3 regions of the Thioclava sp. NG1 genome follow, and region 3 is predicted to be linked to each of the others. Evidence: riboswitches for the same ligand, from Rfam matches in the RefSeq annotation. Region 3 holds a riboswitch; each other region holds the start of a gene.
The links. A riboswitch is a leader RNA that binds a small molecule or an ion and turns the genes downstream of it on or off. The one in region 3 is predicted to bind thiamine pyrophosphate.

Region 1 (10,439 bases), on a different contig from region 3:
ATCTGCGCCTGCAGCGAGCCGATCACACCAACCACCGGGCCCAGCACGCCCGCCGTGGCGCAGCTCGCGCCGGAGGCGGGAAGGTCCGGGAAGACCGCGCGCAGCGAGGGTGCCTCACCGCAAAAGCCGCCGACATAGCCGGTCTGGCCCAGAACGCTCGCGGAGATCAGCGGGGTCTGCCACCTCAGGCAAGCATCGGAAAGGATGTAGGACACCGCGAAACTGTCGGCGGCATCTATCACCAGATCTACCTCCGCCGCGATCTTCTCCGCCCGTTGCGGCCCGAGCGCGGTAGCGCGCGCCTCGACCGCGATCTGCGGGTTGAGGGCGCGCAGCGCGTCGCGCGCGGCTTCGACCTTGGGGCGTCCGAGATCGGCCATCCGATAGAGCGGCTGGCGGTGCAGGTTGCTTTCCTCGACCATGTCGGGATCGAAGATCGTCAGCCGTCCCACGCCCGCCCCGGCGAGATATTGCAGCACCGGACAGCCCAAGCCCCCGGCCCCGATGACGGCAACATGCGCGGCAGTTAGCTTCGCCTGCCCAGCCGCGCCGATCTCGGGCAGGATCATCTGGCGGGCATAGCGGCTCATGGTGCGCAGACCCTCAGCCACGCGCGCACGCGCGCCTCCGGGTCGGGCGCCTGCTGGATATCGGTGACGACTGCAAGGCTGTCGGCGCCTGCCGCAAACACACCGGGCACGCGCTCTGGCGTCAGCCCCCCGATCGCGACCAGCGGCACGCCGCCCGTCAGCGCCTTCCAGCGGGCCACGCGCTCCAGCCCCTGCGGCGCCCATTTCATCTTCTTCAGCTTCGTCGGATAGACTGGTCCGAGCGCCACATAGACAGGGTCCTGCCCTAGCGCCCGGTCCAACTCCGCCTCATCATGGGTCGACAGGCCAAAGCGTATCCCGGCGCGGCGCAGCGCGGGCAAGTCCGCCGTGTCCATGTCCTCTTGCCCGAGATGGACGAAGCTGCAGCGCAGGTCGAGCGCCTCCTGCCAGTAGTCGTTTACCACCAGCTGCGCACCATGCACGGCGCAGATATCCCGCGCCCGCACAATCTGGCGGCGGGTCTCGGCGGGCGGGACGTCCTTGAGCCGCAGCTGCACCAGCCGGACGCCCTGCGGCACCAGACGCTCCAGCTGCGCGACATTCGAGGTGATCAGGTAGAACCGCTCCATCACATCAACTCCGCCAGCCCCAGAACCGGGGTCGAGGGCACGGCCATGTCGCGCCGCTCCATCGGATCGGCAAGATGCCCCGCACGACCCGCCCGCACCGCCAGCGCCATCGCGCGTGCCATGCCGACCGGGTCGCCGGCTTTCGCCACAGCGGTGTTCAAAAGCACCCCGTCCATCCCCTGCTCCATTGCCTGCGCCGCATCCGAGGGCCGCCCGACCCCCGCATCGACGATCAGCGGCACGGTCGGGAAATGCGCCCGCATCGCGCGCAGCGCATCGGGGTTGCGCAGCCCCTGCCCCGAGCCGATCGGCGCGCCCCATGGCATCAGCACCTCGCACCCGGCCTCCAGCAACCGCTCGCCGACGACCAGATCGTCGGTCGTGTAGGGAAAGACCTTGAAGCCATCGCGCGCGAGGGCCCCCGCCGCCTCGACGAGCGCGAAGACATCGGGTTGCAGCGTGTCGGCATGGCCGATCACCTCCAGCTTGATCCAATCGGTGCCGAAGACCTCGCGCGCCATCCGCGCGGTGGTGACGGCCTCCTGCGCGGAATGGCAACCCGCGGTGTTGGGCAGCACCCGCATCCCGGTCTCGCGCAGCATGTCCCAGAACTGCGTGCCCGCGCCGTCCGTGGCCTCGCGGCGCAGGCTTACGGTGATGACCTCGCAGCCGCTGGCGCGGATCGCCTCGCACAAGATCGCGGGCGAGGGATATTGCGCCGTGCCCAGAAGCAGCGCCGAGGTGAGTTCGGTGTCATAGAGTTTCATCTCAGCCCCCCTGCATCGGTGCGAGCACTTCGAGCCGGTCGCCTTCGGTGAGCCGCGTCGCCGCGCGGTTGGCCCGGGGCACGAACTCTCCGTTCAGCGCGGTGGCGATGGCGGGATTGGCAAAGCCCAGCTCTGCCAGCGCGGCTGCGAGGTCCTGCGCGGCAATCTCATGCGGTTTCGCGTTGACGATGAGCTGCATCGGAGCCCTCCGGAAAGAAATGTTGCGTGACACGGGCCGCCATCGCAGGCGCAAGCAGGAAGCCGTGGCGATAAAGCCCGTTGAGATGAAGCGTCCCGCCGTGCCTCTCGAGGCGGGGCAGGTTGTCGGGATAGGCCGGGCGCAGCCCTGCCCCGGTCTCGATCACGCTCGCCTCGGCAAAGCCGGGATGCAGCGTGAAAGCGGCGCTGAGCATTTCGGTCAGCGAGCGCAGCGTGATCGGGCGCGTCGCGGCGCTTTCGATCATCGTCGCGCCGATCATGTAGACGCCCTGCCCGCCCGGCACGAGATAGAGCGGGATGCGCGGGTGCAGCAGGCGCAAGGTGCGGGTGATCTCGACCTCCGGGCAGTGCAGGATGGCCATCTCGCCGCGCACCGGGCGCAGGTCAGGCAGGTCGGCGGCAAAGCCGGTGCAATCGAGATCCACCTGCGCGGGGGCCGTGGTTCCCAACACGATCTCGACCCCGGCGTCACGCGCGGCCCGCGCCAGATCGCGCAGCGCGCGGCGCGGGTCGAGATGCGCCTCCTCCGCGAAATACAGCCCGCGTGCGAACCGCCCCGCGAGGGACGGCTCCATCTCTGTGATCGCCGCCTGATCGAGCGTGCGATGGCCGGAGGTGCGGCGGGCGAAGCGCGTCAGTTCCGCACTGTCGCGCGGAGGGGCGAGGACCAGCGTGCCGCGCCGCGTGACCGGCGTGATCTCGGCCCACCAGTCTGCCGCGCGCGCGCCCAGCGTGACCACTGCCTCTTCGGCGCTTTCGGCTTCGCACCACGGCGCCAGCATCCCGCCCGCATAGCGTGACACGCTGCCCGCCCCGATCTCCTCTGCCGCCTCGAAGACCCGCACCGCAGCCCCGGCGCGCGCCAGTTCGAGCGCCGAGGACAGCCCCGCGAGGCCGCCGCCTGCGATGGTGATCATTCGCCCGACCCCTTGAGGGGCACATAAAGCTCCCCGCCTTCGCGGAACTTGGCGGCCATGCTCTCCATCCCCTCTTTCTGCGCCTCGGCGCGGATGTCGTGCGAAATCCGCATCGAGCAGAATTTGGGCCCGCACATGGAGCAGAAATGCGCGACCTTGTGGGCCTCTTTCGGCATCGTCTCGTCGTGGAATTCGCGGGCGGTATCGGGGTCGAGCGAGAGGTTGAACTGGTCTTCCCAGCGGAACTCGAAACGCGCACGGCTCAACGCATCGTCGCGCCGCTGCGCGCCGGGCAGCCCCTTGGCCAGATCGGCGGCATGGGCGGCGATCTTGTAGGTGATCACGCCAGTCTTCACGTCGTCGCGGTCGGGCAGGCCCAGATGTTCCTTCGGCGTGACGTAGCACAGCATCGCGCAGCCGAACCAACCGATCATCGCCGCCCCGATCCCCGAGGTGATGTGGTCGTAACCCGGCGCGATATCCGTGGTCAGCGGACCGAGCGTGTAGAACGGCGCTTCGTGGCAGCACTCCAGCTGCTTGTCCATGTTCTCCTTGATCTTGTGCATGGCCACATGACCGGGCCCCTCGATCATCACCTGACAGTCCTTCGCCCAGGCGATCTTCGTCAGTTCGCCCAGCGTCTCCAGCTCAGCAAATTGCGCAGCGTCATTGGCATCCGCGATCGAGCCCGGCCGCAGCCCGTCGCCGAGGCTGAACGAGACGTCGTAGCGGCGGCAGATGTCGCAGATCTCTTCGAAATGCTCGTAGAGGAAGCTCTCCTTGTGGTGATGCAGGCACCATTTCGCCATGATCGAGCCGCCCCGGCTGACGATCCCGGTCACGCGCTCCACCGTCATTGGCACCATGTGCAGACGCACCCCTGCATGGATCGTGAAGTAGTCGACGCCCTGCTCGGCCTGTTCGATCAGCGTGTCGCGGAAGACCTCCCATGTCAGGTCCTCGGCGATCCCGTTCACCTTCTCCAGCGCCTGATAGATCGGCACGGTCCCGATCGGCACGGGGCTGTTTCGGATGATCCATTCGCGGGTGTTGTGGATGTTGCGCCCGGTCGAGAGGTCCATCACGGTGTCGGCGCCCCAGCGGATCGCCCAGACCAACTTGTCGACCTCTTCCTCCATCGAGGAGGTGACGGCCGAGTTGCCCATGTTGGCGTTGATCTTCACGAGGAAATTGCGCCCGATGATCATCGGCTCGGCTTCCGGGTGGTTGATATTGGCCGGGATGATCGCGCGGCCTGCGGCGATCTCGTCGCGCACGAAATCCGGCGTCACGTAATCGGGCAGGTTCGCGCCCCAGTCCTGCCCGTCGCGCGGTCCCACGGCCTCGCGCAGCTGGTTCTCGCGGATCGCGACGAACTCCATCTCGGGCGTGATGATGCCTGCGCGGGCATAGGCCAGCTGCGTCACCGCGCGGTCGCCCTTGGCCCGCATCGGTTGCCGCCTGACCGGGAATTCCGGCGTCAGCCGCGCCCCTTCGGCAAAGCCGTTATCCTCGGGTCGGACATCGCGCCCGGTATATCTCTCGACATCGCCGCGCGCCTCGATCCATGCCCGGCGCAGCGGCGCGAGACCGGCATTGATATCGGTCGTGACCTCGGGGTCGGTGTAAGGGCCCGAACTGTCATAGACCGGCAGCGGTGCTTCCCCGGCAGTGGGGTGCATGGCGATCTCGCGCATCGGCACGCGCAGACCTTCATGCAAAGCGCCCTCGACGTAGATCTTGCGCGACGCCGGCAGCGGACCGGTGGTGATCGTGGGGTTGGGAATGTTCATCGTTTCGGTGCTCCTCAAGCATTCGATCTCAGAGGACACCAATTGAGAGACGCTTGGGAAACCAAAGGCCGAACGGCCTTTTGTCATGGCCCGCAACGATAGAAAGACTCTTCCCGGTCTGCGCGCCTAGCTTCCTACGCCAGTATCAACTGGGTCAGGTTCAAAGGGTCGCGTCACCGGGTTTTCACCCTGTCAGCCTCTCAGTCCCCTAAGCGGGACTCCCCTGCGTGATCCTGTTGTAGGAGCCAAGTTCGAACCTGGCAAGGCGCGTCCGCGCGACTTCCGGCGGTCGTGATCGGCGCGCCCGGCGTCAGCGGTTCAAAAGCGCGCCGTCCATCCCAGCGAAACCCCCATCGCGGAACGCTGCCCGGGTTCGTAGACAAGCCCCGCGCCGAGACGACCGATCCCGGCCGTGCGCGAATAGCCGAACTGAAGGTCGGGCTCGGGTGCTGCGCTTTCGATATTCACCGAGGAGGCCGTCATCACCACCTTGTCGGAGCGCGTGTTTCCGACGGCGGCCCCGACGGCGGTCGGCACGCTCATCGTCATCTTGCCCGAGGCAAGCGAGATCGGCGTCGAAATCCCGATGGAGACACGATCATCGCCGGACAGAAACCCTCGCTTTGTCAGGCCCAAGGCATAGGCGTTCGAGTGCAGCCCGCTGCCGGAGCGAAGCAAACCGTCTCCGGAGAAGTTCGAACTGCCATTGGCCGCGGTGAACGCGAGAGAGGTGCCGTCACCGAGGGCGACGTTCATGCCGAGCTGAACGAAGCGGGTATCGCTGGACAGGCCGCCACCGAACGCGCCGCCCACCGAGGTTCCCAGGAAGCCGCCGTCTTCATGCAGGCTGCCGACGGTCATCGAGAGCTTGCCAACGCCAAACCGGGCACTGAGCGAGCCGGCGATGTAATGCGAGGTGATATCTCCAGCCCCGCCGCCTGCCTGCGAAATCGACGCCGACAGCCCGTCGCCGAGGCCGATTTCGTAATGCAGCGCGGATGTGGCATCGAAAGATTTCAGGTATGGCGCGGCCATCGCGGCGCTGTCGACCCAGCCTGTTCCGGCAATCGCGGAACCGTCGCCGCGCGACAGTGACAAGGTGCCGGTGCCCGCGCTCAGATTGATCGCATCCGTCCGTCCCATCGCGAAGGCTTCCGTCGCGGCTCGGGCGGCGCTGGCATCCGCGTAATCCGCCACGAAGCTGCTGGTCGGCACATGATAGCCCCGATCAAAGGCATCGGTGACGATCATTCGCTGGTTGGAGAGCGTCGCGCGCAGCGCCCCGGCCACGCCGCGGCTTGCGTTGATCGCGCTTAGGGCGGCGGGCACGGAGGGGCCGTCGAGAGAGCTGGTCGTCTCGACCTTCAGCGTCCCGGCAGGTGCCTGTGCCTGCCGCAGATTGAGCTCTCCCCAGCCATAAACCGGGTCGATTCCGACCGCGCCGAGATCGGTCGCGCTGGTCTCGAGGATCTGCACGATTTGCTGACCTGTCAGCTCGGGGAATTCGCTCTTGAGCACCGCGACCGCGCCGGTGACATAGGGCGTCGCCATGGAAGTCCCGCTCATGTAGGCGTAATCGCCGCCGAGATCGCTCGGATAGGTCGAGAGGATGTTCACGCCCGGCGCCGCGAGGCAGTAATTCATCGCCTCGCCGCAGCGGTTGGAAAAGCTCGCGATCTGATGGTTGCTGTCGACGGCCACGACGCCGAGGATCGAGCCGTCCATTTCCGGGAAGTATTCCGGCAGGCCGGCCATCACGCTGGGATTGGCGCCGCCGTCGTTACCCGCAGCGAACACGCTGACCATGCCCGCTTTCGCGGCTGCATCGAGCGCGTCGATCGTGGCCGACCCGAGCTGCAGACGGATCTGGTCGGCGCTCGAAAACTGGTCGATCGTAAGCGTCTTGTCCGTGCTGTCCACATAGGACCAGCTGTTGTTCATCGAGGCGGCCCCGGCCTTGACCGACCGCGTGATCGCATCCGCATAGCTGCCCGCGCGAACCGAGCCTCCGACGCCTTTCAGGATCATCAAGTTGGACCCCCAGGCGATCCCCTCGATCCCCTGCCCGTTCTGCACACCGGCGATGATCCCGGCCACGTGCGTGCCGTGCCCGTCCGTGTCGGCGACATCGGAACTGTTGTCGAAATAGCTGTAGGAGAGGGCACCATCGATATTGTCGGCGAGATCGGGATGGGTCACATCCGCCCCGGTGTCGTAGACCGACACGAGTGTGCCGAACCCGTAGGCCCCTTCAGCATAACGATACGCCGCCTCGGTCTGAGCGAGACCGCCGCTCGCGTAATATTCCTTGGTCTCGAAGCTGCTGACGCTGCCGCCGGTCCCAAGACGCGGCGCAATGCCCGGCGATGGCGGCTGTGTGTCGCTCGCGCCCGAAGAACCCGAGGAACCTCCGCCGCCCGCCCCCGCAGCCGCGGCCAGCCCCACCGCTCCGAGACCCAAGAGAAGCAGCATGCTGTTGGAGCCGGTCACCGTAGTGGAATTCGCGGCGATTCCCAGCGAAGAGGCGCCGGGCGCCGCGGGACGGTCCTGCACCAGCCCGTAGGAGACCGTCGCACGGCCCGCCAGCCGGATGCGCTCGCTGAGGTCCCGCGCATGGGCCGCGGTCACGACAAGCGACGTCAAAGCCGTCGCCGCCAGCAAATATCCGCCTTTCATCAAAAGCCCTTTCGCTGAAAATTCAGCCCGTTGAGAGGATATTCCGGTCATCTTTGCCGGCATGGGAGCTGCGTTCCTGTACGTCCCCACGCGCGTCGACAGCGCCTGTTTCCGGTGCCAATCCAACACGTCGGGATTTGTTGACGGCGATCTATCGCGCCACCGAGAACTCGTAAGGGGGGTCACTTTGAGGCGAACGAGGTGCCGACGATCCTTCGCCGAATGTCCCGATATCGCCTTCGCGAACGCCTTATGACCGAAATCGCGAAAGGGTGCCTGTCGGAAAAACGCCGAACACGAATAATTGAAGCCCGTCGCCAGTGGTCAGCAGGTCTGAACGGTGCCCTTCCGGCGCGGTCGCCGCGAGGCGTGCTTGAAAATCCGGCGCGCGGGTCCGACTATCGAGGGCGCAGCACGCAGGGATGGCTTGACGATGGAAGAGGACAGCGCCGGAGGCAGCCCCGCCTGCTTCGCCCATCTGCTGGTCGACGGTCACCCCGTCGATCCCGAGACCGCCCGCGACGTGGCGCGGTTCAGACGGGCCGAGCGCGCGCGGCTGCTCAAGTTGCGCACCCTGTGCGCGGACGATCGAGAGCGCGCGACCGCCTGCCTGATCGAAGGTCTCGACCGGATCGTCGCCCCCCGAGCGGGCCGGACCGTCGCCGTCTATTGGCCGATCCGGGGCGAGCCGGACCTGCGACCGTGGATGTGCAGGGTCCACGAGGCAGGGACGCAGATCCTGTTGCCCGTCGTCACCGCGAAAGATGCGCCGCTGGAATTCCACACTTGGAGCCCGGACTGCCGGATGGCGCGCGGCATCTGGAACATCCTCGTGCCGGCTTCTGGCGAACCCAGACGCCCGGACGTGGTGATCGCGCCGCTCGTGGGTGTCGACGAGACCCTTCACCGCCTCGGCAACGGCGGTGGCTATTACGACCGGACGCTGGCACGGATCGAGACGTCGCCGCGGACCATCGGCGTCGGGTTTGCGGGCTGCCAACTACCCACGATCTATCCGATGCCCTGGGACGTGCCGATGGACGAGGCGCTCTTGTCAGACGGGACGCACCTGAAGAGGTAGCGCGCTGGAGTATCTGCCTGTCAGGTGCCCCCCTCAACGTTCACCGATCGCCACGATCGGCAGCCCGCGACATTCAGCGCGTTCAGCGGGGACGTGCGCAGCCATGGCGCTTGACAGCGTCGGCGCGCGCGAGCATTCGGTCTAAAAAAAACGAAAATGCCGGAGGGTTTGCATCTTGCAGTTGACCAGACTTGTCTATTCATCCAGGCACCGCGATCTGCAGCCTGAAACCGTCGACGATATCCTCGAGAAATCCCGCATCAATAATTTGCGTGATGGCATCACGGGCGCCCTGATCGTCAGTGATCGCAGTTTCATGCAACTTCTCGAGGGTGAGCGGGACGCGGTCGCAAAATGTCTGCTCCGCCTGCTGGGCGATCCTCGGCACGACGATATCCGTATCTTATGTGCAGGGGACGCGGAACATCGCCTCTTCGCGGGATGGAGCATGCACCTGATCCAGACGTCCGGGATAAAACGGGAGATCCTGAGCCGCTACGAAATCGACGGCAGCTTCGCACCGGAAAAGATGACACAAGCGGCCATTGAGGATCTCTGCAAGGTTCTGTCGAAAGACGACTGGGAAGAAATCGCCGCCTAGCAGGGAACGACCTCGCCGATCGTTCCGAAGATACCAGCCTTCGTTGAGGCGTCCGCGCCTCCATCTCAAAAGGTTCGTCACGCCCCAGTGAGCGACATCCGCAGACCGGGGCCACCGCCCCGAGGAAGGTCATAGCGCGCGGATCACACGGATCTTCCCGGCTCTTTCCTTGGACAGCGCCAAAGTCCCGCTATGTCTACGAGGACTCTTCGAGGCGATGCGAAGGCGGAGAGACAGAAACGGGGCGCCGGTCGGAAGATCGTCGTGCCGATGGAATTGCGGCGTCCGGCTGTGCATTGCCGAGCCTGACGCACCAACAAGACGGAGATTTCAAGGTGAGTGATAGCGACGATTACGTGCCTCCCCGGGTATGGACTTGGTCTCAGGAAAGCGGCGGACGTTTCGCCAGCATCAACCGCCCCATTGCGGGGCCGACCCGTGACAAGTCGCTGCCCGTGGGCGAGCATCCCTTCCAGCTCTATTCCCTCGCGACTCCCAACGGTCAGAAGGTGACGATCATGTTCGAGGAGCTTCTCGAACTTGGTCACGAGGACGCGGAATACGACGCCTGGCTGATTGATATCAGCAAGGGTGACCAGTTCAGCTCCGGCTTCGTCGAGATCAACCCGAACTCCAAGATCCCGGCCCTGATGGACCGCTCCGGCCCCGAGCCGATCCGGGTCTTCGAATCCGGTGCGATCCTGACCTATCTGGCCGAGAAATTCGGGGCGTTCCTGCCGACCGAGCCGGCCAAGCGCGCCGAATGCCTGTCCTGGCTGTTCTGGCAGATGGGCAGCGGGCCCTATCTGGGCGGAGGTTTCGGGCATTTCTACGCCTACGCGCCGACCAAGATGGAATACCCGATCAACCGCTTCGCGATGGAGGTCAAACGCCAGCTCGACGTTCTCGACCGCCGCCTCGCCGAAACGGCCTATCTGGGGGGCGACGAGTACACCATCGCCGATATCGCGGTCTTCCCGTGGTATGGCGGGCTGGTGAAGGGATGGCTCTATGACGCGGCGGAGTTCCTGTCGGTGCATGAATACAAGAACGTGCTACGTTGGGCCGACACGATTTTCGAACGTCCTGCGGTGAAGCGGGGCCGAATGGTCAACCGCACGAACGGCGATCCGGCGGACCAACTCCACGAACGCCATTCCGCGCGCGACTTCGAGACGAAGACCCAAGACAAGGTCTGAGCGACC
Region 2 (10,439 bases), on a different contig from region 3:
CTCGGTGCGCCGGATCTACGGCGACTGGTCGGCGCAGCGCCTCGCGGGCTGGGCCAAGCGCGTCGCCGAACTCGGCCTCGTCGCGGATCAGCAATTTGCCAATACCAAGGGGAAGAACGCCTCCGATATCGGCCTCGTCATCGCGGCGATGGATTTCCTGCATTCCGACCTGTTCGATGGTTTCGTGCTGGTCTCCTCGGACAGCGACTTCACCCGCCTCGCCGCTCGCATCCGCGAACAGGGGCTCGATGTCTACGGCATCGGCGAGCAGAAGACCCCCGAAGCCTTCCGCAAGGCCTGTAAACGCTTCATCTATGTCGAGAACCTCGGCAATGGCGAGAGCACCGCGGAGACCGCGACCAGGCCCGCCTCGGACAAGACCAGCGCCGCCGCCCCGAAATCCTCGAGTGGCAAGCAGGAGCCGAAGGCCGCGATCCCGATCATTGTCAACGCGATGAAGGCGATCGGTCTGGAAGAGGAATGGTATTCGCTGGGCCAGCTCGGTCAGTTCATCACGCAGGCAAACCCGGATTTCGACACCCGCACCTATGGCAGCGCGAAACTTTCCGACCTGCTGATCAAGACGGGCCGTTTCCAGCTGCAGCGCGGCGAAGGCAATCAGTGGATGGTGCGCGATCTGGCCTGATCGGGCCAGATCGGTCCGCGCTCAGGTGGGGACGCCGTAGCGCGCAAGGAACATCGCGACCGCGCCGCGGATCACGCGCTCTTTCTCTTCACGGCTGAAGCTGTCGCAAATCCCGAACAGCAGCTTCGGATGCAGTTCCGACTTGCACAGCTCGATGAACAGATAAGCGGCGAGGTCGATATCGTCGATCACCAGCTCGCCCCGCTCCACCGCGCAGCGCAGGTAATCCATCAGCAATTCGTGCACCAGCGCCGGCCCCGCCGCGTAGAAGGCGCGGCCAAGCTCGGGGAACCGCTCGGATTCGGAAACGCAGAGCCGATAGAGCCCTTCGTTCATCTTGCAGCTCATCGACTCGACGATCTGCGACGCGGCAAGCGAAAGCACCACTTCGGGGGCTGCGCCGAAATCGATCGTGGCGACGGCGCTGTCCGTCTGCTCTTTCAGTTGCGAGCGCACGACTTCGACGAACATCAGCCGTTTGTCCGGGAAATAGCTGTAGAGCGTGGCTTTCGACACGCCCGCTTCCTTGGCGATATCGTCGACCGAGGCCCCGTCGAACCCGTCGCGCAGAAAGATCGTGCGCGCGCCTTCGAGCACCTGGTCGAATTTGCGTCCGCGATTGATCTGATCTGCCTGCGACATCTGTCCTCCGGTTCCGGGAAACGACCCCCGGGGTCCGCAGAATAAACCGCGCGGTTTATATCCCGCAAGGTCGCACAACGTCACGTCATGGCGGCACGCGCGCGGCAATCCGCTAAAGCATCCGCCCTGTTTCGGCTTGGCAGCAAATATCCCGAGGGGCTCCGCAGGAGCGGGGGCAGAGCCCCTCTTTCCTCGGTCATCTCGCCTTCCGTCGACGGGGGCGGCGCCCCTCAGCCGATCGTGCCGCGAATACCGCCGGTCTGCGCCCGGTCCATCAGGAACTGGTCAAGGATCACGCAAGCCATCATCGCCTCGGCCACCGGTACCGCGCGGATGCCGACGCAGGGATCGTGGCGGCCCTTGGTGATCACCTCCACCTCTTCGCCCGCGAGATTGACCGAACGGCGCGGCGTCAGGATCGACGAGGTCGGCTTGACCGCGAAGCGCACCGTGATCGGCTGGCCGGTGGTGATCCCGCCCAAGATACCGCCCGCGCGGTTCGAAAGATATTCGACACCATCGGCGCCCATCACCATCTCGTCGGCATTCTCCACGCCAGTCAGCGCCGCCGCGGCCATGCCCTCGCCGATCTCGACGCCCTTGACCGCGTTGATCGACATCATCGCGGCGGCCAGCTCGGTATCCATCTTGGCGTAGATCGGCGCGCCCAGCCCCGCCGGGCAGCCCTCGGCCACCACCTCGATCGCAGCGCCCACCGAATTCTGGCCCTTGCGGATCGCCGCGAGGTAATCGGCCCATTCGTCCACTGCTTCGGCGTCGGGCAGGAAGAACGGGTTCTGCAGGATCGCGTTGCGGTCGAACTTCGCGCGATCGAGATGTTTCGCGCCCATCTGCACCATGTAGCCGTAGATCTGCAGATCGGGGACCAACTGGCGAAGCGCGGCCTGCGCCACACCGCCAGCCGCCACCCGCGCCGCCGTCTCGCGCGCGCTCGAGCGCCCGCCGCCGCGATAGTCGCGGATACCGTATTTCTGGTGATAGGTGATATCGGCATGGCCGGGGCGGAACTGCCGCGCGATCTCGCCATAATCCTTCGAGCGCTGATCGGTATTCTCGATCATCAGCTGAATCGTCGTGCCGGTCGTGCGGCCTTCGAACACACCCGACAGGATGCGCACCGCGTCGGGTTCCTTGCGCTGGGTCGTCTCCTTCGACTGGCCCGGACGGCGACGGTCGAGGAATTGCTGGATGAACGCCTCGTCAATCTCGATGCCGGGCGGGCAGCCATCCACCGTCGCGCCAAGCGCAGGCCCGTGGCTTTCGCCCCAGGTGGTGACGCGGAACTGATGACCGAAAGTGTTGAACGACATGGGACGCGCGCCTCGCAGGTTTCCTTCGGCGCTGGCTTAGCAAGTCGGGGGCTGCGAGGCAACGTGCATGGCAGCAGGGCGACACTCTCTCAAAGCGCGTAGCGCCCCTACTCCACCGCGCGGATCAGCTTACGCTCGAGCACGCGCAGCACCTGGCGCAGATCATGGCCGCGCCGCAGCACCTGCCCCTGCTGACCGATCACCGCATATTGCCCCTGTTTCGCACGCAGCGCGGGCCGCTTCTCGATCCGGTAGATCGGCACTTCGGCGGCGCGGCGAAAGATCGAGAACACCGCGACATCGCGCAAGAAGCTCATCCCGTAATCGCGCCACTCCCCGGCCGCGACCGCGCGCCCGTAAAGCGACAGGATCACGCCAAGCTCGGAGCGGTCGAAAGCGATCTGCTCCGGTGCGCCGGAAGGGTTCGGATAGGGGGAAGGCGTTTGAACCGTCATTTACAAAGGGTACATCGCGCGCGGCGCAAATCAAGCCCACCCGCGCTAAGGTTGAACGCGCCTTCGCCGCGCCGGATTATGACCTAGAAAAAGCCTGATTTCCTGCGCCTTCCTGCCGGGTTTCATCGACATCCTGTAGTCAGCGGAAAACGCTAAAGCCCGACGGTGCGGTTAACAGCCCCCACCCAGTACGTATCGTCGGGCGCTTTTCCCTCCTGCAGAAGAAGCCCCGCGTCCTGGTCAGACACGGGGCTCTTTCATGTGCAGAGCATCAGCGGCCCCCTGCCTAGTAGCAGCGCACCGCCTCGATCGTGCCGTTCTCGTCGATCTCGAAATTCACCCGGCCGGGGGCGTAATCCATCGTCACCGCGTCGCCCGGATGAATGATGCGATGCGGCCGCGCGATATCGAGCGCCGCCAGCACGGTTTCAGGCCGCCCTTGGAGCGCCGCGAGCTCGGGCGGCGGACAGGTTCCCGCGCCGGGCGGGCCCGACCGAGGCGGCGAAACGCGGGGTTGGCAGGCCGCCAACCCGAACGCTGCGACCCCTAACGTGACAATGAGTCCGATCCGCGCCCTGCCGCGCTCCATCAGGCTCACCCGCAATCGATGTTGTAGACGTTCCCGCGCGAGTCGAGACGAAACACGACGCGCTGCGGGTTGTAGACCTGATCCTCGACGCCGCGCCATTCGACGATGCGATAGGGTTTGGTAATCCCGAGCGTCCGGATCTGCGCCGCCGGCTGACCCAGAACCGAGGTATATTTCACCGCCCCGCAAGTGTCGGGCTCACGCTCCTGCAAACCGCCCTTCGTGACGCTCACCGGGGGGGTGACATAGGGCGCGGGCGCATAGGGCTGGGGCGCGGGGTATGCCCCATCGGTGGGTGTCTCGCTCATCGGACCGGCGGGGTCGCAGGCCGCAAGCGCCAGCATCGACCCCATGACGAAAAATCGTTTCAACATGTCGCACCCTTCATTGCATTGGCCGCGCCGATAACGCAGGCTCTCTCCGAATTTATACAAGGAGTATGCGCTTATGAGAACCCGTGCCGCAGTCGCGCTCGAAGCGGGAAAACCGCTCGAAATCATGGAAGTGGAACTGGACGGCCCGAAAGCGGGCGAAGTGCTCGTCGAAATCAAGGCAACCGGTATCTGCCACACGGACGAATTCACCCGCTCTGGCGCCGATCCCGAAGGCATCTTCCCGACCATCCTCGGCCATGAGGGCGCGGGCGTCGTGCTCGAAGTCGGCGAAGGTGTCACCACGCTGAAGCCGGGCGACCACGTGATCCCGCTCTACACGCCGGAATGTCGCGAATGCCCGTCCTGCCTGTCGGGCAAGACGAACCTCTGCACCGCGATCCGCAACACGCAAGGTCAGGGCCTGATGCCGGACGGCACGACGCGCTTCAAGATGCTCGATGGCACGCCGATCTATCACTACATGGGCTGCTCGACCTTCGCGAACCACACCGTGATGCCCGAGATCGCGCTCGCCAAGGTCCGCGACGATGCGCCGTTCGACAAGATTTGCTATATCGGCTGCGGCGTCACCACCGGCATCGGCGCGGTGATCAACACTGCAGGCGTCGAGATCGGCTCGACCGCTGCCGTCTTTGGCCTCGGCGGGATCGGTCTGAACGTGATCCAGGGCCTGCGCATGGCGGGTGCCGATATGATCATCGGCGTCGATCTGAACGACGCGAAAGAGGACATGGCGCGCAAGTTCGGCATGACCCATTTCGTGAATCCCTCGAAGCTCGGCCACTCGGTCACGCAGGAAATCATCAACCTGACCAAGACCGAGCGCGACCAGATCGGCGGCGTGGATTACTCCTTCGACGCAACCGGCAACGTGAAGGTCATGCGCGACGCGCTCGAGTGCTCGCATCGCGGCTGGGGCGTTTCGGTCATCATCGGCGTCGCACCCGCGGGCGCGGAAATCTCCACCCGCCCGTTCCAGCTCGTCACGGGCCGGACCTGGAAAGGCACCGCTTTCGGCGGCGCCAAGGGCCGCACCGATGTGCCGAAATTTGTCGAGTGGTACATGAACGACAAGATCGAGATCGACTCGATGATCACCCACACTATGCCGCTCGAAGACATCAACAAGGCCTTCGATCTGATGCATGCGGGCGAGTCGATCCGCTCGGTCGTGATCTACTGACCCCAAGGCCGGGGGCGCTGCCCCCGGCCCCCCCGGGATATTTCCAGCAAGCCCGAAGCGCAGACCGTTTCGGGCTTGTTCAAATATCCCCGGGTGAATTCGCGCCAGCGAAGAGGGGCAGAGCCCCTACTCTCCTAGATAGTCCCGTAGCGCGGGCGGCGGATCGTCGAGAAGCGGTCCGGTCTCTTGCGGCGCATGGGCGCGGCCCTCGGCCACCAGAACCGTCTGCGGGCAAAGCGCACGCGCATCCTCGGGATCGTGGCTGACCATCAGCACCGTCGTGCCCTGCTCGCGGGCGATCTCGGCCACCAGCGCCAGCATCTCGGATTTCAGCGCGGGCCCCAGCGCCGCAAAGGGCTCGTCGAGCAGCAGGATCGGGCGGCCACGGAGCAACGTCCGCGCCAGGCCTGCGCGGCTTTGCTGCCCGCCCGACAGTGCGCCGGGTTTGCGCCTCTCCATCCCCTCAAGGCCCACACGCGCCAACGCGGTCTCGATCCGGGCGCGGTCGGTTGCGTCGATCTTGCCTTTCGGGTTCAGGCCAAGCGCGAGGTTGGTCTCCAGCCGCAGATGCGGGAAGAGGTTCTGATCCTGAAACAGGATCGAGAGCGGACGCTCGCCGGGCGGCGCCTCGGTGATGTCCTCGCCGCACCAGAGCACCCGCCCCCGGGTCGGACCAAGAAACCCCGCAAGTACCGAGAGCAGCGTCGACTTGCCCGCCCCCGAGGGGCCAATCAGCGCGACCCGCGCGCCGGCCGGGATCGTGAAATCGGCTTCGAGGCGGAAATCGCCCTGTTCGATCAGAAGCTTATCGAGGGTCAGCATAATGCCCCGCGCGGTCGAGCGCCCAGAAGAGCGCGAAAGTGAGGATCAGCAACAGGCTTGCAGTGCCCGCCGCCTGATCCATGCGATAAGACCCCATGAGCTGGAAAAGCGCCAGCGGAAGGGTGCGGGTCTGGCCATCCGAGAACAGCGTGATGACGCCCAGATCGCCCATAGAGAAGGCCGCGGCCAGCCCCGCCGAGAACCCCAGCGGCCGGGCAAGGCGCGGAACCGTCAGCAGACGAAGCCGGGCAATGCCGCGCAGCCCGAGCGAGGCGGCGAGCCGGTCGTAATCGGCCTGCAGCGTGCGGATCTCGGGCATCAGGATGCGGGTCGCGAAAGGCACCGAAAGCGCGGCGTTGGTCAGCAGCACCATTGGCAGCGCGAGGCTCGTCGGGTTCACGAAGGGCCGCGCGATCAGGAAGGCGCCGGTGCCCATCACGAGGCTCGACGCTGTCATCGGCAGCATCGCCGCGATCTCCGCCCAGCGCTGCCGGGTCGCCACCAGTGCGAGCGGCAGGGCGATGGCGAGCGTCACAACCGTGGAGAGCAGCGCGATCACCAAAGAGGTCAGCGTCGCGGGCCAGACCATCTCGGGCAGGTTGGCCACCGCCGGAATGCCCCGGGCGAAAACGGTGCCGATGGGAAGCAGCAGGAAGGCGCTTGCGAGCCCGATCGCGAGCGCGTCGAAGAGCGCACGCCCTATCCCGCCGGACAGCTGCGGGATCGGCGCGGCGCGGCGGTCATGCCCCGCGCCGAAACTCGACGGCAGGGTGGCGCGCGCCGCGATCAGCAGCGCTGCGACCGAGATCGCGACCTGCACCAGCGCAAGGCTCGCCGCGCGGCCCATGTCGAAATCGAAGCGGAAGGCCTGATAGATCGCCAGCTCCACCGTGGTCGCGCGCGGCCCGCCGCCAAGGGTCAGGGCCACCGCGAAGGACGTCAGGCAGACGAGGAAGATCGCAAGGAACGCCCCGGGCAGCACGCTGCGCAGCATCGGACGTTCGAGGTGACGCGTGACCTCCGCAGGGCCGAAGCCGAGGGTCGCAGCAAGGCGAAACCGCTCGGCCGGGATCGCCTCCCAGCCGTGCAGGATCATCCGGGTCGCAAGCGGCAGGTTGAAGAAAACATGGGCCACGATGACGCCCTGCGCGCCGTAGATCGAAATCGGATCGATGCCGAGCGGGGCGAGGGCCGCATTGACCAGCCCGCGCCGCCCGAAGACCGCGATCAGCCCGAAGACCGCGACGATCACCGGCAGGATGAAGGGAGCCCCCAGGAGCGAAATCAGCAGTCCGCGCCCGGCGAAGCGGCGGCGATGCAGCGCACGGGCGACCGGCACCGCCAGCGCGCAGGAGATCAGCGCCGAGGCCGCCGCCTGCCAGAGCGTGAAGCGGATCGCGGCGAGATCGGTTTCGCGCAAGCCGGTCAGCCCGCCTGCCCGGAGCGCGACTGCCGCCAAAGTGCCAAGGACAAGCGCGGCCAAAGCCGCACCCGCCAGCACCGCCCAGATGGGCGTGCCTCTTATCTGGAGAAGGCGCGTTGCCATTCTTCCAGCGCCGGACCGCGCAATTTCTCGGCCTCGGCCTCACCCAGGTAGAGCGTCTTGTCGGGCATCGGGAGTTTCTGGAACACCTCAGGCAGCTGATCGTGGGGCAGTTTCGCCGGGAAGGACCAGTTCGCCGTCGCGATCATGCCTTGGAAATCGGGGCTCAGCACGTAATCCATGAATTTCTGCGCCAGCTCGGGATGCTTCGAGGTCTTGAGCTGCGCGACCAGTTCGGGGGTGAAGTAATGCCCCTCGGGGAAGATCGCGGCGGCCTTGGAGTCGTCGTCCTCGGCCATGATGTGATAGGCGGGCGAGGTGACATAGCTCAGTACCATATCCGCCTCGCCATCGGTGAACATGCCGTAGGCCTCCGACCAGCCCGGCGTCACGGTCAGCACCTTGGGCGCGATTTTCGTCCAGGCCTCTTCGGCCTTGTCGCCATAGATGTCCTTCACCCAGAGCAACAACGACAGACCCGCGACCGAACTGCGCGGATCTTCGATGACGATCTTGTAGGCGTCGTCGGGCGCATCCAGCAAATCCTGGAAGCTCGTGGGCGGGTTCTTCAGCTTGGTCTTGTCATAGACGAAGGCCAGTTCAGACCAGTCGAAAGGCAGGAAGATCGGATCGTCCCATTTGACCGGCATGGTCAGGTCGGACGTGTCCTCGTTATGCGGGGCGAACAGGCCCGTGGCGCGCGCCTTCGCGGTCACGTCGGTGTTCAGACCGATCGCGACATCGGCGGAGGTCTTGTCGCCTTCGAGCAGGATGCGCGGCAGCACATCGCCCGACACGAATTTCAGATCGCAATCGCAGGTCGCCTCGAACCCCTTCTCGATCGCGGGACCGGGGCCCCATTCGCTCGTGAAATAATCAGGCGCATAGACGGTGAGCACGGGCTTGTCCTCGGCCGCCGCCATCGTGGCGATCAGGCTCAGGGCTCCCGCAAGCATCAGGTGGGTTTTCATGCCTCACTCCTTGGGCTTGCCGGGCGGAGTGGGGCCGGACTATCCGGCTACCTTCCCTCCGCCGGTCTTAACCGGTTCAGGTTCAACGGGTTCGCGTGGCTCGCATCTCAGCCGGATCATCCGGCACCCCGAGGTAGGGCGCAACCTATGCGCGCGGGACTTCGGACGCAAGGGCAAGCAGTCGTAGCCCCCCGACGCCTAGCACGAACGCTCTGGCGAGTTCCCGCCAGTGACGACCCGCGCCGGATTTCAATGGCTTGCAACTGCGCGCAGGCCGACGCAGGCTCGATCCGGAACGGATGTGGGAGGAACCGATGCGCATCACCCTGACGGCGGCCCTTATGGCCGCGACCGCCCTGCCCGCCTTGGCCGACACGATCGAGGCACCGGGCAAGATCACGGCCGTGACGCTCTTTCCGCAGGGCGCGCAGGTGGTGCGGCAGGTGGAGGTGAAGGCGCCCGAGGGCAGCCATGACCTGCTGGTTCCGGGGTTTCCCGAAGGCACCGACATCTCGACGCTGCGGGTGTCGGGTGACGGTGTGCAGATCGGCGCGGTGAGCCTGATCTCAGGGCGCGCGCCGGCGACCAGCGGAACCGAAAGCGCAGCGGTGAAGGCTGCGCGTGACCGGCTGGCCTCTGCAAAGGAAGCCCTTGCGGAAAAGGAAGACGCGGTGGCCGTGATCCGCGCCAAGGCGCAGGCCGCGCGCGACCAGATCACATATCTCAAGAACACCGACTCGCAGGTCACCGCGCCCGAACAGCTGCGCGCGCTGGCGCAGATGGTGGAGGATCAGATTCTCTCGGCCACCGAACGCGCAATCGCCGCCGAAGCGGAAGCGCGCCGCGCGGAAGCCGCGCTCGACCCCGCGAAAGAGGCGGTGAAGCAGGCGCGAGCGGCGCTCGATGCGCTGCTGAACCCGGCGAAAGATCGAGAGATGCTCAGCGCGAAGGTGCAGGGCTCGGGCACGCTGACGATCACCTCTTACGTTAACAATGCCGGGTGGCAGCCCTCCTATGATCTGCGGCTCGACCGAGACAAGGGCGCGGTGGATATGGAGCGCTTCGTCTCGGTCCATCAGGCCACCGGCGAGGACTGGCGTAACGTCGACCTGACGCTCTCGACCGCTCGCCCCGGCGGGCGCGCAGAGCCGGGCGAAGTCTATCCGCGCCTCGCGCACATCGGCGACCCGGATGCGCCGCCCGCACCGGTGCCGATGAAGCGCTCCCTCGCGGCATCGGATGGCGCCGCCGCGCCGATGGCGGAAGCAGCGATCAGCGACCGCGCCGATCTTCAGATGCAGGGCGAAACGGTGACCTACCATTACCCGAGCGCGGTCGATCTGCGCGACGGGGTCGACGATCTCCGCCTGAGCCTCGATTCCAAGACCCTCCCGATGGAGGTCTTCGCCGAAGCCGCCCCGCTGACCGATCCCCAGGCCTATCGCGTGGCCGAGGGCAAGAACGGGACCGGCGAGATCCTGTTGCCCGGCCCCGCGAACCTCTATGCCGATGGCGCGCTGGTCGGCCAGTCGCATCTGCCGATGGTGGCGGCAGGGGATGACCTGACGCTGGGCTTCGGGCCGATCGAGGGCATTCGCGTGGACCGCCGCATGCCCGACACGATGGAGGGCGACAGCGGCTTCATTTCCAAGTCGAACGAGCGCCGCGAAGTCGTCGAGATCGAGGTGAAGAACCTGACGGACAAAGGCTGGCCGATGCGGGTGATCGACCGGGTACCCTATTCCGAACAGGAAGACCTGAAAATCACTACCAAGGCGACCCCGCCCGCGAGCGAGACCGATTACGACCATCGCCGCGGCGTGCTCGCATGGCGCTTCGATCTGGGCGCGGACGAGACCAAG
Region 3 (10,439 bases):
AGTTACTTGCTGCCCTGATCCTTCTGCCGTTCGTGTTCATCGCCATTTACGCAGGCGTGCACGAGTTCCTGCGTTACAAATCGAAGGGACGTGCGAATTACGGCCTGATCTTCGATGAGGAGACCGGAACCTCCTACGTGACCGGCATCTCCGAGGAGGAGGAGGCCTTCGACCCCGAAGATTTCGATCCCAATGACTACAACGAGACCGCGGCCGTCGAGGAAACCGACGGGGAAACCAGCGAGGAAAGCGACGAGCACAAATCCTGAGCCTCGGAAATCCGGCCCCGCCATCGACGCCCGACAGGCGATCGAGGCGCGCGACACCGGCGAGCGGCAAGGACCGGAAGCCGACGAAGGCGCCCCCTTTCGGTTCGCGCCTCAAGCGGCAGGCTGCTGCCAGCTTTCGCCGCGATAGGCGCTGTCCCAGAACCGCCATTCATGCCAGCAACTCCGCGCGAAGGCGCGGTGCATCCGGGCTCGCGCGGGCGCGTCTGCAATCGCGCCCAGCCTGTCCGTCAGCTCCAGCATTCGCGTCACGCTCTGATCGAACGCCTCTCCGGAATAGGTCGCGATCCAGGCCGCATAGGGATTTTCAGCGCCGCTGAACTGCGCGATCTCCCGACCGATATCGCGATAGATCCAGAAACATGGCAGCAAGGCCGCCACCGCTTCGGAAAAATCGCCGATCGCAGCGCTGCGCAGCAGAAAAGAGACGTAATGATCGCAGGCCGCCGAAGGCTCGATCCGCGCGAAATCTTCCGCCGAGACGCCGAACAGCCCCATGTAATGCGCGTGCAATTCGCGCTCGACGGCGATCGCTCCAGCCGCTGATCCCGCAAGCTGCGCCACGGTCGGGGCATCCGGGGCTTTGGCGGCGGCCAGCGCGAGCGCGCGGGCGAAGCCTTCGAGGTAATGTGCGTCCTGAATGATGTAGCCCTGGAAGGTTTCCCGATCGAGGCTTCCCTCTGCCAGTTCGCGATTGAAAGGCATGTCATGGATTTGGCGGCGCAGCGGCGCGGTCGCCTGCGCGAGGTCTTGGGCGAAGCTCATTTCTTCTTCTCCTGGAATGCGTGGAAATGGTGCACCGGCCCGTGCCCCGACCCGACAGTCAGCCGATCAGCTGCCGCAATCGCCGCGCTCAGATACGCCTTCGCCCGCTGGGTGGCCTCCGCGAGCGGCACCCCTGCCCCGAGCCATGTCGCCAGCGCCGAGGACAGGGTACAGCCCGTCCCGTGCGTGTTGCGCGTCGCGATGCGCGGTGCGTCAAGCCAGAGCTCTTCCTGCGCCGTGACCAGCAGATCCGGGCTTTGGTCGCCTTGCAGATGACCGCCCTTCAGCAGCACCGCACGCGGCCCGAGCTCGCGCAGCGCATGGGCCTGATCGCGCATCTCGTCGAAGCGCGTCGCCTCGGCGCAGCCCAGCAGATCGGCGGCCTCGGGCAGGTTCGGCGTGATCAGATCGGCCCGGGGCAGCAGGCTGTGCAGCGCGGTCACCGCCGCCTCTGCCAGCAGCCGATCGCCGCCTTTCGCGACCATCACCGGATCGAGCACTACCGGACAGTCGAGCCCGGTCAGCCTCTCGGCCACAGTCTCGATGATCGCGGCATCGCCCAGCATTCCGATCTTGATCGCGTCGGTACGAACGTCTTCGCGCAGCGATGCCAACTGAGTTGCGATCAGCGCCGTGTCGCACAGGCTCACCGCCTGCACGCCGCGCGTGTTCTGGGCGGTCAGCGCGGTAATCACGCTCATCGCGTAGCCACCATTGGCGGAGATGGCCTTGATATCGGCCTGAATGCCCGCCCCGCCCGATGGGTCGGAACCCGCGATAGTGAGAATATTGGGGATCATGTGTCGCTCCATGCGTTGCGCAGGGTTCGGGTGGCGCGCGTCATGTCGGGGGCACGCGAGATGGCAGAAATCACCGCGAGACCGGCACCGCCCGCCGCGCGGATTGCGGGCGCGTCAGTGGCAGTGATCCCGCCGATCGCGAGGCAGGGAAGATCGGTGCGCGAGACGATCCGGGCAAAGCCCACATGGCCGATCGGGGCGGCATGGTCGGGCTTCGAGCCGGTCGCATGGATCGGACCGACGCCGAGATAATCGATGCCGGGAGGAACGGCGGCGATCTGCGCCTCGGTCTCGATCGAGAGGCCTAGGAGCATGTCGGGCCCGATCCGGCGGCGGATCGCGGCGGGGTCGCCATCGCTCTGGCCGATATGCAGCCCTGCGGCCCCAATCTCGATGGCCACCGCGACCCTATCGTTCACGATCAGCGGCACGTCATAGGGGGCAAGCGCTTCGACCAGCGTCCGGGCCAGCGCGGCGAATTCTGCATCGGGGAGCACCTTGTCGCGCAGCTGCACCCAGCCTGCACCGCCCCGTGCCGCGGCCACGGCTTGCGCGAGCACCGGCTGCGGGGCGGCCGGGTCGGTGACGAAACAGATGGACGGGATCATCATGCGGATTCGATCCGAGCTCCGGTGCTCAGCGCCTCGGCGTCGATCGCATAGAGCGCATCGAGGAACGCGACCTGAAAACTTCCCGGGCCTAAGGCACTCGCCCCGGCGCTCTCCCCGGCGAGCCCGAAATAAGCCAGCGCCGCGACGACCGCCTCGAAGCGAGGCTGTCCTGCGAGAAACGCAGCCACCAGACCAGTCAGCGAACAGCCCAGAGCGGTCACGCGCGGCATCATCGCATGGCCATTGGCGACCCGCGCAGCGCGCTCCCCATCCGTCACAAAATCGACCGCGCCGGTCACCGCAACCACGGCCCCGCTCATCCGGGCCAAGGCCCGCGCGGCGCCTTCCGCGGTCTCGACACTCTCAGTGGAATCCGCCCCTTTCCCCGCGCCAGCCGCGCCAGCCTCGCCCGCAAGCGCAAGGATCTCCGACGCGTTGCCGCGGATTGCCGTCGGGCGCAGTTCCACGAGCCGCGCACCGAGCGCACGCCGATAATCCGTCGCGCCGACAGCGACAGGGTCTAGCACCCACGGGGTTCCCTGCGCGCTCGCGACCTTGGCCGCCGCCGCCATCGCCTCCGCCCAGGGCGGCGACACCGTGCCGATATTGATGCTGAGCGCCTGCGCGAGTCCGGCGAACTCGGCCGCCTCCTCGCGCGCATGCACCATCGCGGGCGAGGCGCCGGAGGCGAGCAGAACATTCGCCATCACGTTCATCGCGACGTAATTGGTGATGTTGTGAACGAGCGGCGCGGTCTGCCGCATCGCCGCGAGATATTGTCCGGGATCTTCCATCGCTCTCTCCTTGGCTGCGGGCATCAGGAGAAGTGCGAGGGGGCAAAGGCGGGAACGCGCCTGACCGTCTCACGCGCCTCCCTCCGCCGGCATTATCCGGTTCAGGTTCTAAGGGTTCGTCTCAGCCCGGTTGCCCGAGCGCCCCTGTCGCTTCGCTCCGAGAGGTGACAGCCTTCGCGCCGCCCGTCAAGCCGGGTCAGACGAGGCGCCCACAGCTTCGCCGCGATCAGCATCCAGCGCATATCCGTGAACGGCGGAACGGTTCTGGTCGCCGTCATATGGCAGGCCGGAAAGAGCGAAGATACGGGCGTCGTTTTCGGATCCGCTTTCCCATCCGAAAGCTGCTCGGTGCAGCCCCGTCTGCCTGATGCCCGCAAAGCAGAATGGAACAAAGGCCCCTTGCATCCGTTGGGGAACCATATCCCCCACCGCTCCGTCCCAGCATTATTGAGCGAGGTTTTTTAGCATGAGACGTCTAGACACGCATTCCGGAACGGCCCTGACCGGCCTCGTTACCGCCCTTGTCCTCTGCGCGAGCGCAGCCTACCCGGGCTCTTCGGACCAGCAGACCCTCTTCACATCCAAGCAGGCATCGTCAGGCCACGACGTGTACAAGAAGCACTGCGCCGATTGTCATGGCAGCGATCTGATGGGGGATGCAGGCCCGGCACTGGCGGGCAAGAAATTCGCCGACAGCCTCGACTACAGCGGCATGACCGGCAAGCAACTATACGACTTCATCGCGAAGCACATGCCCAAGGATGACCCGGGCGAGCTGACCGACAAGCAGTATCTCCAGACATTCGCCTATCTGCTTTGCAAGAACGGTTTCAAACCCGGGGACAGCGCGATCGACCAGAAAGCGATCGATGCGATGGACCTGCAGCCGTTACCGGACTCGTCGCAGTCATCCTGCGACTGACCCGACCGCCGCGGCTGATCATTTCAAGAGAGGAGGACCGAACATGGCACATTTGCCACCATTCACCGCGACCTCGCGAGGCGCCGTCCGACCTCTGATCCTGTCCGTATGCGTGGCGGCCCTGCCGGCACTTGCGCACGCGAAGCAGAGTGACGAGATCCAGGGCACGAGCGACACGAACCGCGCCCAGATGAAGGAGCTTCCCGCTTCGGCGAATGTCGCTGTCGACGACAACGCGATGCGATCCGCCAAGGACAACAAGTCCGATTGGTTGCTGCATGGCCGGAGCTACAGCAACCAGCGCTATTCGCCACTCGACCAGATCACGACGGACAATATCGACAAGCTGCACCCGGTTGCCTTGGTGCAGACCGGAAAGGTCGCCAGCTTCGAGACCACGCCGATCGTCGTCGATGGCGTGATGTATATCTCGACACCGATGGTCGATAACGAGATGACGGTCATGGCCGTCGATGCCGCAACCGGCGAGACGTATTGGAGCACGACCTATGACGTCTCGCAGGTCAAGACCTGCTGCGGCCCGGTGAACCGGGGCGTGGCCGTGGGTTACGGTAAGGTCTACATTGCGACGCTCGACGCCAATCTTCTCGCGCTCGACGCCAAGACAGGCAAAAAGGTGTGGAAGACCAATCTCGCAGACCCGCAAGCGGGGTTCTCGGAAACGATGGCGCCGCAAATCTATGACGGCAAGGTGATCGTCGGCAGTTCCGGCGGCGAATGGCCGATCCGCGGCTTCGTCGCCGCGATCGATGCGAAGTCGGGCGAGGAGGTGTGGCGCTGGCACGCGACGGATCCCGACACGTTCGAAGGCGACTCGTGGAAGTCCGGTGGCGGCATGGTCTGGACGACCCCCGCAATCGATCCGGAGCGAAACATGGTGATCTTCAGCACCGGCAATCCGAACCCCGACCTCGACGGCTCTAGCCGCAAAGGCGACAACCTCTATACCGACTCGATCGTCGCGCTCGATGCCGATACCGGCAAGCGCAAATGGCACTATCAGGAGGTCAAGCACGACGTCTGGGATTACGACGCCGTCAGCAATGTCGTGCTCTTCGACGCCAAGGACTCCAACGGCAAGGTCGTTCCCGCTGCGGGCGAGGCCGGCAAGGTCGGCTGGCTCTATGTGGTGAACCGCGAAACCGGCGATCTGATCCGCAAGTCGGACCCGCTCGTGAAGATGTCGGACAACATGTTCACGCCGCCGACCAAGGACGGGGTTAAGATTCTGCCGGGCGCCAATGGCGGCGCGGAATGGTCGCCGCCGGCCTACTCGCCGGAGACCAACCTGTTCTACGTCATGGAAATGAACCAGTTGATGAACTTCACGACCGATGGCGAAACGACGACGCTGCCGGGTACGCTTCGGCTGGGCAGTACGTTCAAGAACGTCAAGGGCGACGAGGCGATGCAGACCGGCGTGCTCGACGCGGTGAACGTCAACACCGGCAAGGTCGAGTGGAGCTACGACGCGCCGCAGCCGATGATCGGCGGCGTTCTCGCCACGGCCGGGAACTTGGTCTTCACCGGCGAGGGCAACGGCATGTTCGACGCCTTCAATGCGAAATCGGGTGAGAAGCTCTGGAGCTTCAATCTTGGTGCCGGCGTCAACGCACCGCCGATCACCTATCAAGTCGACGGCGAGCAATATGTCGCGGTCGCAGCCGGCGGCAACTTCCAGCTCGGCTTCCCGCGCGGCGATGTCGTGGCGATCTTCAAGCTCGACTGATCCGCCACGAAAACACGTTCAACCTCAAATTCAGGGCCGCGACGCATCCGTCGCGGCCCTTTATGCAGAGAAAGTTTCCGGCGCGCCCCCTGAACGGCTATCTCGCCCCCGCGGCCGACGAAAGTCGCGCGGCAGGAGCGTCGCGATCACCCGGGTAGGCGCACCGCGGGCTCGGGCCGCCCAGCGACTCCGGCGGGGGCGCAATAGACCCGGCCCTGCGCGGCATCGGGTTCCTCGATCCCTTCCTTCGCCGTGGTGACAAAAAGCGTCTTGAACTCCGGCCCGCCGAAAGCCGGACAGGAACTGTGCCGTCCGCCGACTTCGATCGCCCGGTCGAACCGCCCGTCGGGCAGGTAGCGCGCGACCCGCCCCGATCCCCATTGCGCACTCCAGAGCGCGCCCTCGGCATCCGTCAGCCCGCCGTCGGGGTTCAGCCCATCCGCGCTCAGATCGACGAAAATCTCCGGCGCGCCCTCTGGCCAGCCTTGCGCATCCAGCGCGACCGTCATGATCTTCCCTTTCGGCGTGTCGGAGAAATAGGCGCGCCTTCCATCGGGGGCGAAACAGATCGAATTGGGGATCGAGATTTCGGGGAAAAGCCGCTCCACCGTGCCCTCGAAATAGCGATAGATCGCACCTGCGCCGGTCTCCGCGTTTCTGCCCATCGTGGAGGCCCAGAATCCCCCCATCGGATCCGCGCGGCCATCGTTGCAGCGGGTGTCGTCGCGGTCGGCCTCGATCGCGACGAGCGGCTCATGCGCACCCGAGGCAATGTCGAAACGGCGCAGCCCGGTTTCGGTGGAGATCACCAGCGTGTCGGCATCGACCCAACCCGCTGCAGAGGCCATCTGCCCAATGTTCCATTCGCGGGGCCCGCTCGCGTCGCGGCTGAGCAGCCGCCCTGCGAGGATGTCGAACCAGAACAGCTGGCCGCGTTCGGGATGCCAGAGCGCGCCCTCGCCGAGAAAGCAGTTGCGGTCGTCGTAAATCTCGTAGCTCATGCCGTGCAGACCTCGTCATAGCGGGCGACCAGCGCGCGGGCCTTTCCGGCTACGGTATCCACGCTGTCGCCGGGTTTGTAGAGCGACGAGCCGATGCCGTAGCCCGCAGCGCCGGCCTTATGCCACTCGCCCATGTTCTCGGCGGAGACGCCGCCCACCGCGAAGAGCGGCACTTCGGGCGGCAGCACCGCGCGCATTGCGCGCAAGCCCACGGGGCCGATCAGCTCGCCCGGGAACAGCTTGAGCCCGTCCGCCCCTGCGGCGAGCGCCGCGAAGGCCTCGGTCGGGGTCATCACGCCGGGAAAGCTCTGCAGACCGGCGGCTTTGGAAGCGGCAATCACGTCGGTGTTGCAATTGGGCGAGACGATCAGCTTCGCGCCGGTCGCGGCGACAGCTCCGACCTGGTCCGTGGTCAGCACCGTCCCCGCCCCGATCAGCGCGTCCGAGCCGAAGCGCCCCACCATCGCGGCGATGCTGTCGAGCGGGTCGGGGGAGTTCAACGGCACCTCGATCCGGGTGACGCCCTCGGCGATCAACGCCTCGCAGACGGGGATGGCTTCGGCGGGAGTGATCCCGCGCAGGATGGCGATGATGGGTCGGCTCATGTTTCGGCTCCGATGGTCTGGCGCGCGGCATAGAGCCCCGCGAGGGTCACGTCTTCGGCGTCTTGGCAGGTCGCATCAATGCCGCGACCTGCCAGCGCCCGGGTATAGAGCGGGCTGAGAACGGGGCTTCCGATCAATGCGACGGGCTGACCCTGCCAGAGATCGCGCGCGGCGGCCAGTTCCCAGCCGATCAACAGCCCCGAGAGGCGGCAGGCGGCGGTTTCGGGCGATTGCGCGCCCAGAAGCGCCCCGGCCCGCAGCGCGAACAGCGCCCCATAGGCGCCCGCCGGATCGGCCTGCGCCTCGGCCACCGCCGCGTCGAACGCTGCCATGTCCTGACACCCCTTACCGATCGTGTGGCGCAGCACGGAGCGATGGGCGAGCAGGTCGTAGATCTCGCCGGTCATACAGCTGCGGAACCGCTCGATCCGACCCGCGCGCAGGGCCACCCATTTCGTATGGGTGCCCGGCAGGCAGATAGTGCCCTCGAAGCCGGGATTGCGCAGCAGGAAGCCAGCGATCTGGGTCTCCTCGCCGCGCATCACGTCGGGCGGGCTGTCCTGCCGCAGGCCGCAGGCGATATAGACCGGGCGCGCGGCGTGATCGGGCACCCGCACGAGGCGCGGCTGGGCGGCGCAGGGCACCGGCGCATAGGGCGCCTCGGCCCAGCCCTGACGCGAGCCGACCATGCCACAGGTCACGACCGGAGCCGCGCCCCAGCCTGCAACGGCCTCTTCCAACACCGGTCCGAACTCGGCGGGGGCGAGCTTGCCCATCCCCTGCTCTGAGCTCCGTCGGTCGAGCACTTCGCGCCCGCGCATCGCCCAGACACGCAGGTGCGTCGTGCCCCAATCGGCGGCGATCCAGTCGGGAGCCGCGTCACTCATAGTCTTTCTCCTTCAATCAGGTGGATGCGCTCGGGGAAGGTCCAGGGCAGTGTGAGCCCCTGCCCCATCAGCGCTTGCCCACTGAGCGTAACCGGTCCGGTCTTAAGCGCGGGGATCCCACGCGACAACCGGGGCAGGTCTTCTGCCGTAATCAGCCGCAACCGATAGCGCGCTGCGGGGTCCAGCCCCGTCAGTCGCAAGGGGCGCGGCAGGATCTGCGCGGAGGTCGCCGCCTGACCTGCGAAGGCCACGAAACGGCTACCATCCTCGGCCAGCTGCAACTCGGCGATCACGGCCGGGTCGGCGCTGTCGAGCCGCAGGATATCCGCCCGCATCCGCCAGTCGCGGTTGTCCTTCCACCAGCGCGTGACGGAGGTCAGCACCTCGGCCTCCTCCGCGGTCAGCTCGCGCGGGTCCATCTCGAATCCCATATGACGTTGCGCCGCGACCCAGGCGCGTTTGCGAATATCGATCACCCGGCCCGAGGTGTGGCAATGGCGCGGGCCGACGTGAGAGCCGGTGACGCAAGCAGGCAGGAACAGCGCGGCATCATGCTGGATCCGCAGCCGCTCCAGCGCATCGTTGCTGTCCGAGAGCCACACGCGGCCGGTGCGTTCGAGAATGCCGAAATCGATCCGCCCGCCGCCCGAGGCGCAGCTTTCGAACTCCACATCTGGATGGGCCGCGCGCAGCCGGTCGAGCAGATTGTAGAGGCCCCGCGCCTGCGCTGCGTCGGGATACGGCAGCACGCGGTTATGGTCCCATTTGACGTAAGCGATTTCATAGGCCGAGAGCACCGCGTCGATCGCGGCAAAGAGGTGGTCGCGCACCGCCGGGTTCGCCATGTCGAGTACGCGCTGCTGACGACCCTCGATCTGATCGTCCGGGCCCAGCAGCCAGTCGGGATGGGCCCGCGCCAGATCGCTGTCGCGATTGACCATCTCGGGCTCGAACCAGAGGCCGAATTCCATCCCGAGGCTTTGGACATGATCGACCAGCGGCGTCAGCCCGTCGGGATATTTGCGCGGATCGACCGCCCAGTCGCCCAGTGAACTGGTGTCGTCGTCGCGCTTGCCGAACCAGCCGTCATCCAGCACGAAGCGTTCCGCACCAAGTGCGGCGGCGCGCTCTGCGATAGATTTCAGCTCGGCCAGATCGTGCTTGAAATAGACCGCTTCCCAGCAGTTGTAATGCACCGGGCGCGCCTTGGCCCAAGGGGCGTGTTTGCGCAGATGGCGCTGGAAGGCCACCGCGCAGCCATTCGAGCCCGCCTCCGAGAAAGCGGCATAAAGCGTCGCGGTCTCGAACCGCGTCGCCGGTTCCGGCTCGGAGCCGCTCGCATGACCGAACTGGATTTGCCTGCGTCCGTCAGGAAGCTCTTCGGCCACCATCCGATGCCCGCCCGACCAGCCGTAATGGAAGCCGCGGGTTTCGCCTTGCGTCTTGGTGGCGCCGCGCGCAGGCAGGATCAACCCGGGGAAATGCTCGTGCCCGGTACGGCCCGTATGGTTGTCGCGCACGCGCTGACCGGGGCGCCACGGCGTCGCCTCGATCTGGAATTCACCGATCCAGCGCCCCGAGACTTCAAGCATCTCGTCGGCCAGCTGCGGGCCGGGAAACACCGGGGCGGCGAGCCAATGAAGCGTAATCGGCTCATCGCTCTCCAGCTCTGCGCGCGCCGCGATCAGACCGGTGTCGGGGTCGAGCGTGAATTGCGCGCTATAGCGCAGCCCAAGCGCCGCATCGCGATAGGTAAGCCTCAGTTCGCGGCCGGTCTGCGTCTCGCTCTCGAACCGGAAGGCGGGGCGCAACGGCTGCCCCGCCCCGTCGCGCGCGATCAGGCCGGGCTCTCCGGGGAAGCTCTCGCTGGCCTCGGGGCAGATCGAGACCTCTGGTGCGCGGTCGAGCATCCCGCCGGTGACATCCGGCACGCTCGCGACGGCCAAGCCCGCGAGGTCTTCCCCCTCGGGCAGCGCCGCGCCCCAATAGACGATCTCGGGAAGCCTCTCGTCGTGAC

Region 1: linked by a shared signal. The riboswitch ahead of thiC (phosphomethylpyrimidine synthase ThiC) and the one ahead of thiM (hydroxyethylthiazole kinase) in region 3 are both predicted to bind thiamine pyrophosphate.
Region 2: linked by a shared signal. The riboswitch ahead of thiB (thiamine ABC transporter substrate binding subunit) and the one ahead of thiM (hydroxyethylthiazole kinase) in region 3 are both predicted to bind thiamine pyrophosphate.

The regions. Positions count from the first base shown of each region.
Region 1 is NZ_QFBB01000006.1:19,314-29,752, forward strand. It holds gene DEM26_RS12480 (HesA/MoeB/ThiF family protein) at 1-590, opposite strand, end outside; gene DEM26_RS12485 (thiamine phosphate synthase) at 587-1,180, opposite strand; gene DEM26_RS12490 (thiazole synthase) at 1,180-1,947, opposite strand; gene thiS (sulfur carrier protein ThiS) at 1,949-2,146, opposite strand; gene DEM26_RS12500 (FAD-dependent oxidoreductase) at 2,115-3,083, opposite strand; gene thiC (phosphomethylpyrimidine synthase ThiC) at 3,080-4,876, opposite strand; TPP riboswitch at 4,991-5,111, opposite strand; gene DEM26_RS12510 (S8 family peptidase) at 5,195-7,552, opposite strand; gene DEM26_RS12515 (5-formyltetrahydrofolate cyclo-ligase) at 7,986-8,633, shown strand; gene DEM26_RS12520 (BLUF domain-containing protein) at 8,809-9,234, shown strand; gene yghU (glutathione-dependent disulfide-bond oxidoreductase) at 9,570-10,433, shown strand.
Region 2 is NZ_QFBB01000010.1:114,455-124,893, reverse strand. It holds gene DEM26_RS16860 (NYN domain-containing protein) at 1-646, shown strand, start outside; gene DEM26_RS16855 (TetR/AcrR family transcriptional regulator) at 668-1,288, opposite strand; gene aroC (chorismate synthase) at 1,519-2,619, opposite strand; gene DEM26_RS16845 (DUF2794 domain-containing protein) at 2,727-3,074, opposite strand; gene DEM26_RS16840 (I78 family peptidase inhibitor) at 3,361-3,663, opposite strand; gene DEM26_RS16835 (I78 family peptidase inhibitor) at 3,669-4,037, opposite strand; gene DEM26_RS16830 (S-(hydroxymethyl)glutathione dehydrogenase/class III alcohol dehydrogenase) at 4,111-5,241, shown strand; gene DEM26_RS16825 (thiamine ABC transporter ATP-binding protein) at 5,368-6,063, opposite strand; gene DEM26_RS16820 (thiamine/thiamine pyrophosphate ABC transporter permease ThiP) at 6,047-7,609, opposite strand; gene thiB (thiamine ABC transporter substrate binding subunit) at 7,585-8,577, opposite strand; TPP riboswitch at 8,614-8,718, opposite strand; gene DEM26_RS16810 (DUF4139 domain-containing protein) at 8,892-10,439, shown strand, end outside.
Region 3 is NZ_QFBB01000002.1:79,535-89,973, reverse strand. It holds gene DEM26_RS03510 (hypothetical protein) at 33-269, shown strand; gene tenA (thiaminase II) at 381-1,052, opposite strand; gene thiD (bifunctional hydroxymethylpyrimidine kinase/phosphomethylpyrimidine kinase) at 1,049-1,852, opposite strand; gene thiE (thiamine phosphate synthase) at 1,849-2,460, opposite strand; gene thiM (hydroxyethylthiazole kinase) at 2,460-3,257, opposite strand; TPP riboswitch at 3,319-3,413, opposite strand; gene DEM26_RS03485 (c-type cytochrome) at 3,724-4,179, shown strand; gene DEM26_RS03480 (pyrroloquinoline quinone-dependent dehydrogenase) at 4,223-5,929, shown strand; gene DEM26_RS03475 (SMP-30/gluconolactonase/LRE family protein) at 6,076-6,930, opposite strand; gene DEM26_RS03470 (2-dehydro-3-deoxy-6-phosphogalactonate aldolase) at 6,927-7,535, opposite strand; gene DEM26_RS03465 (2-dehydro-3-deoxygalactonokinase) at 7,532-8,422, opposite strand; gene DEM26_RS03460 (alpha-galactosidase) at 8,419-10,439, opposite strand, start outside.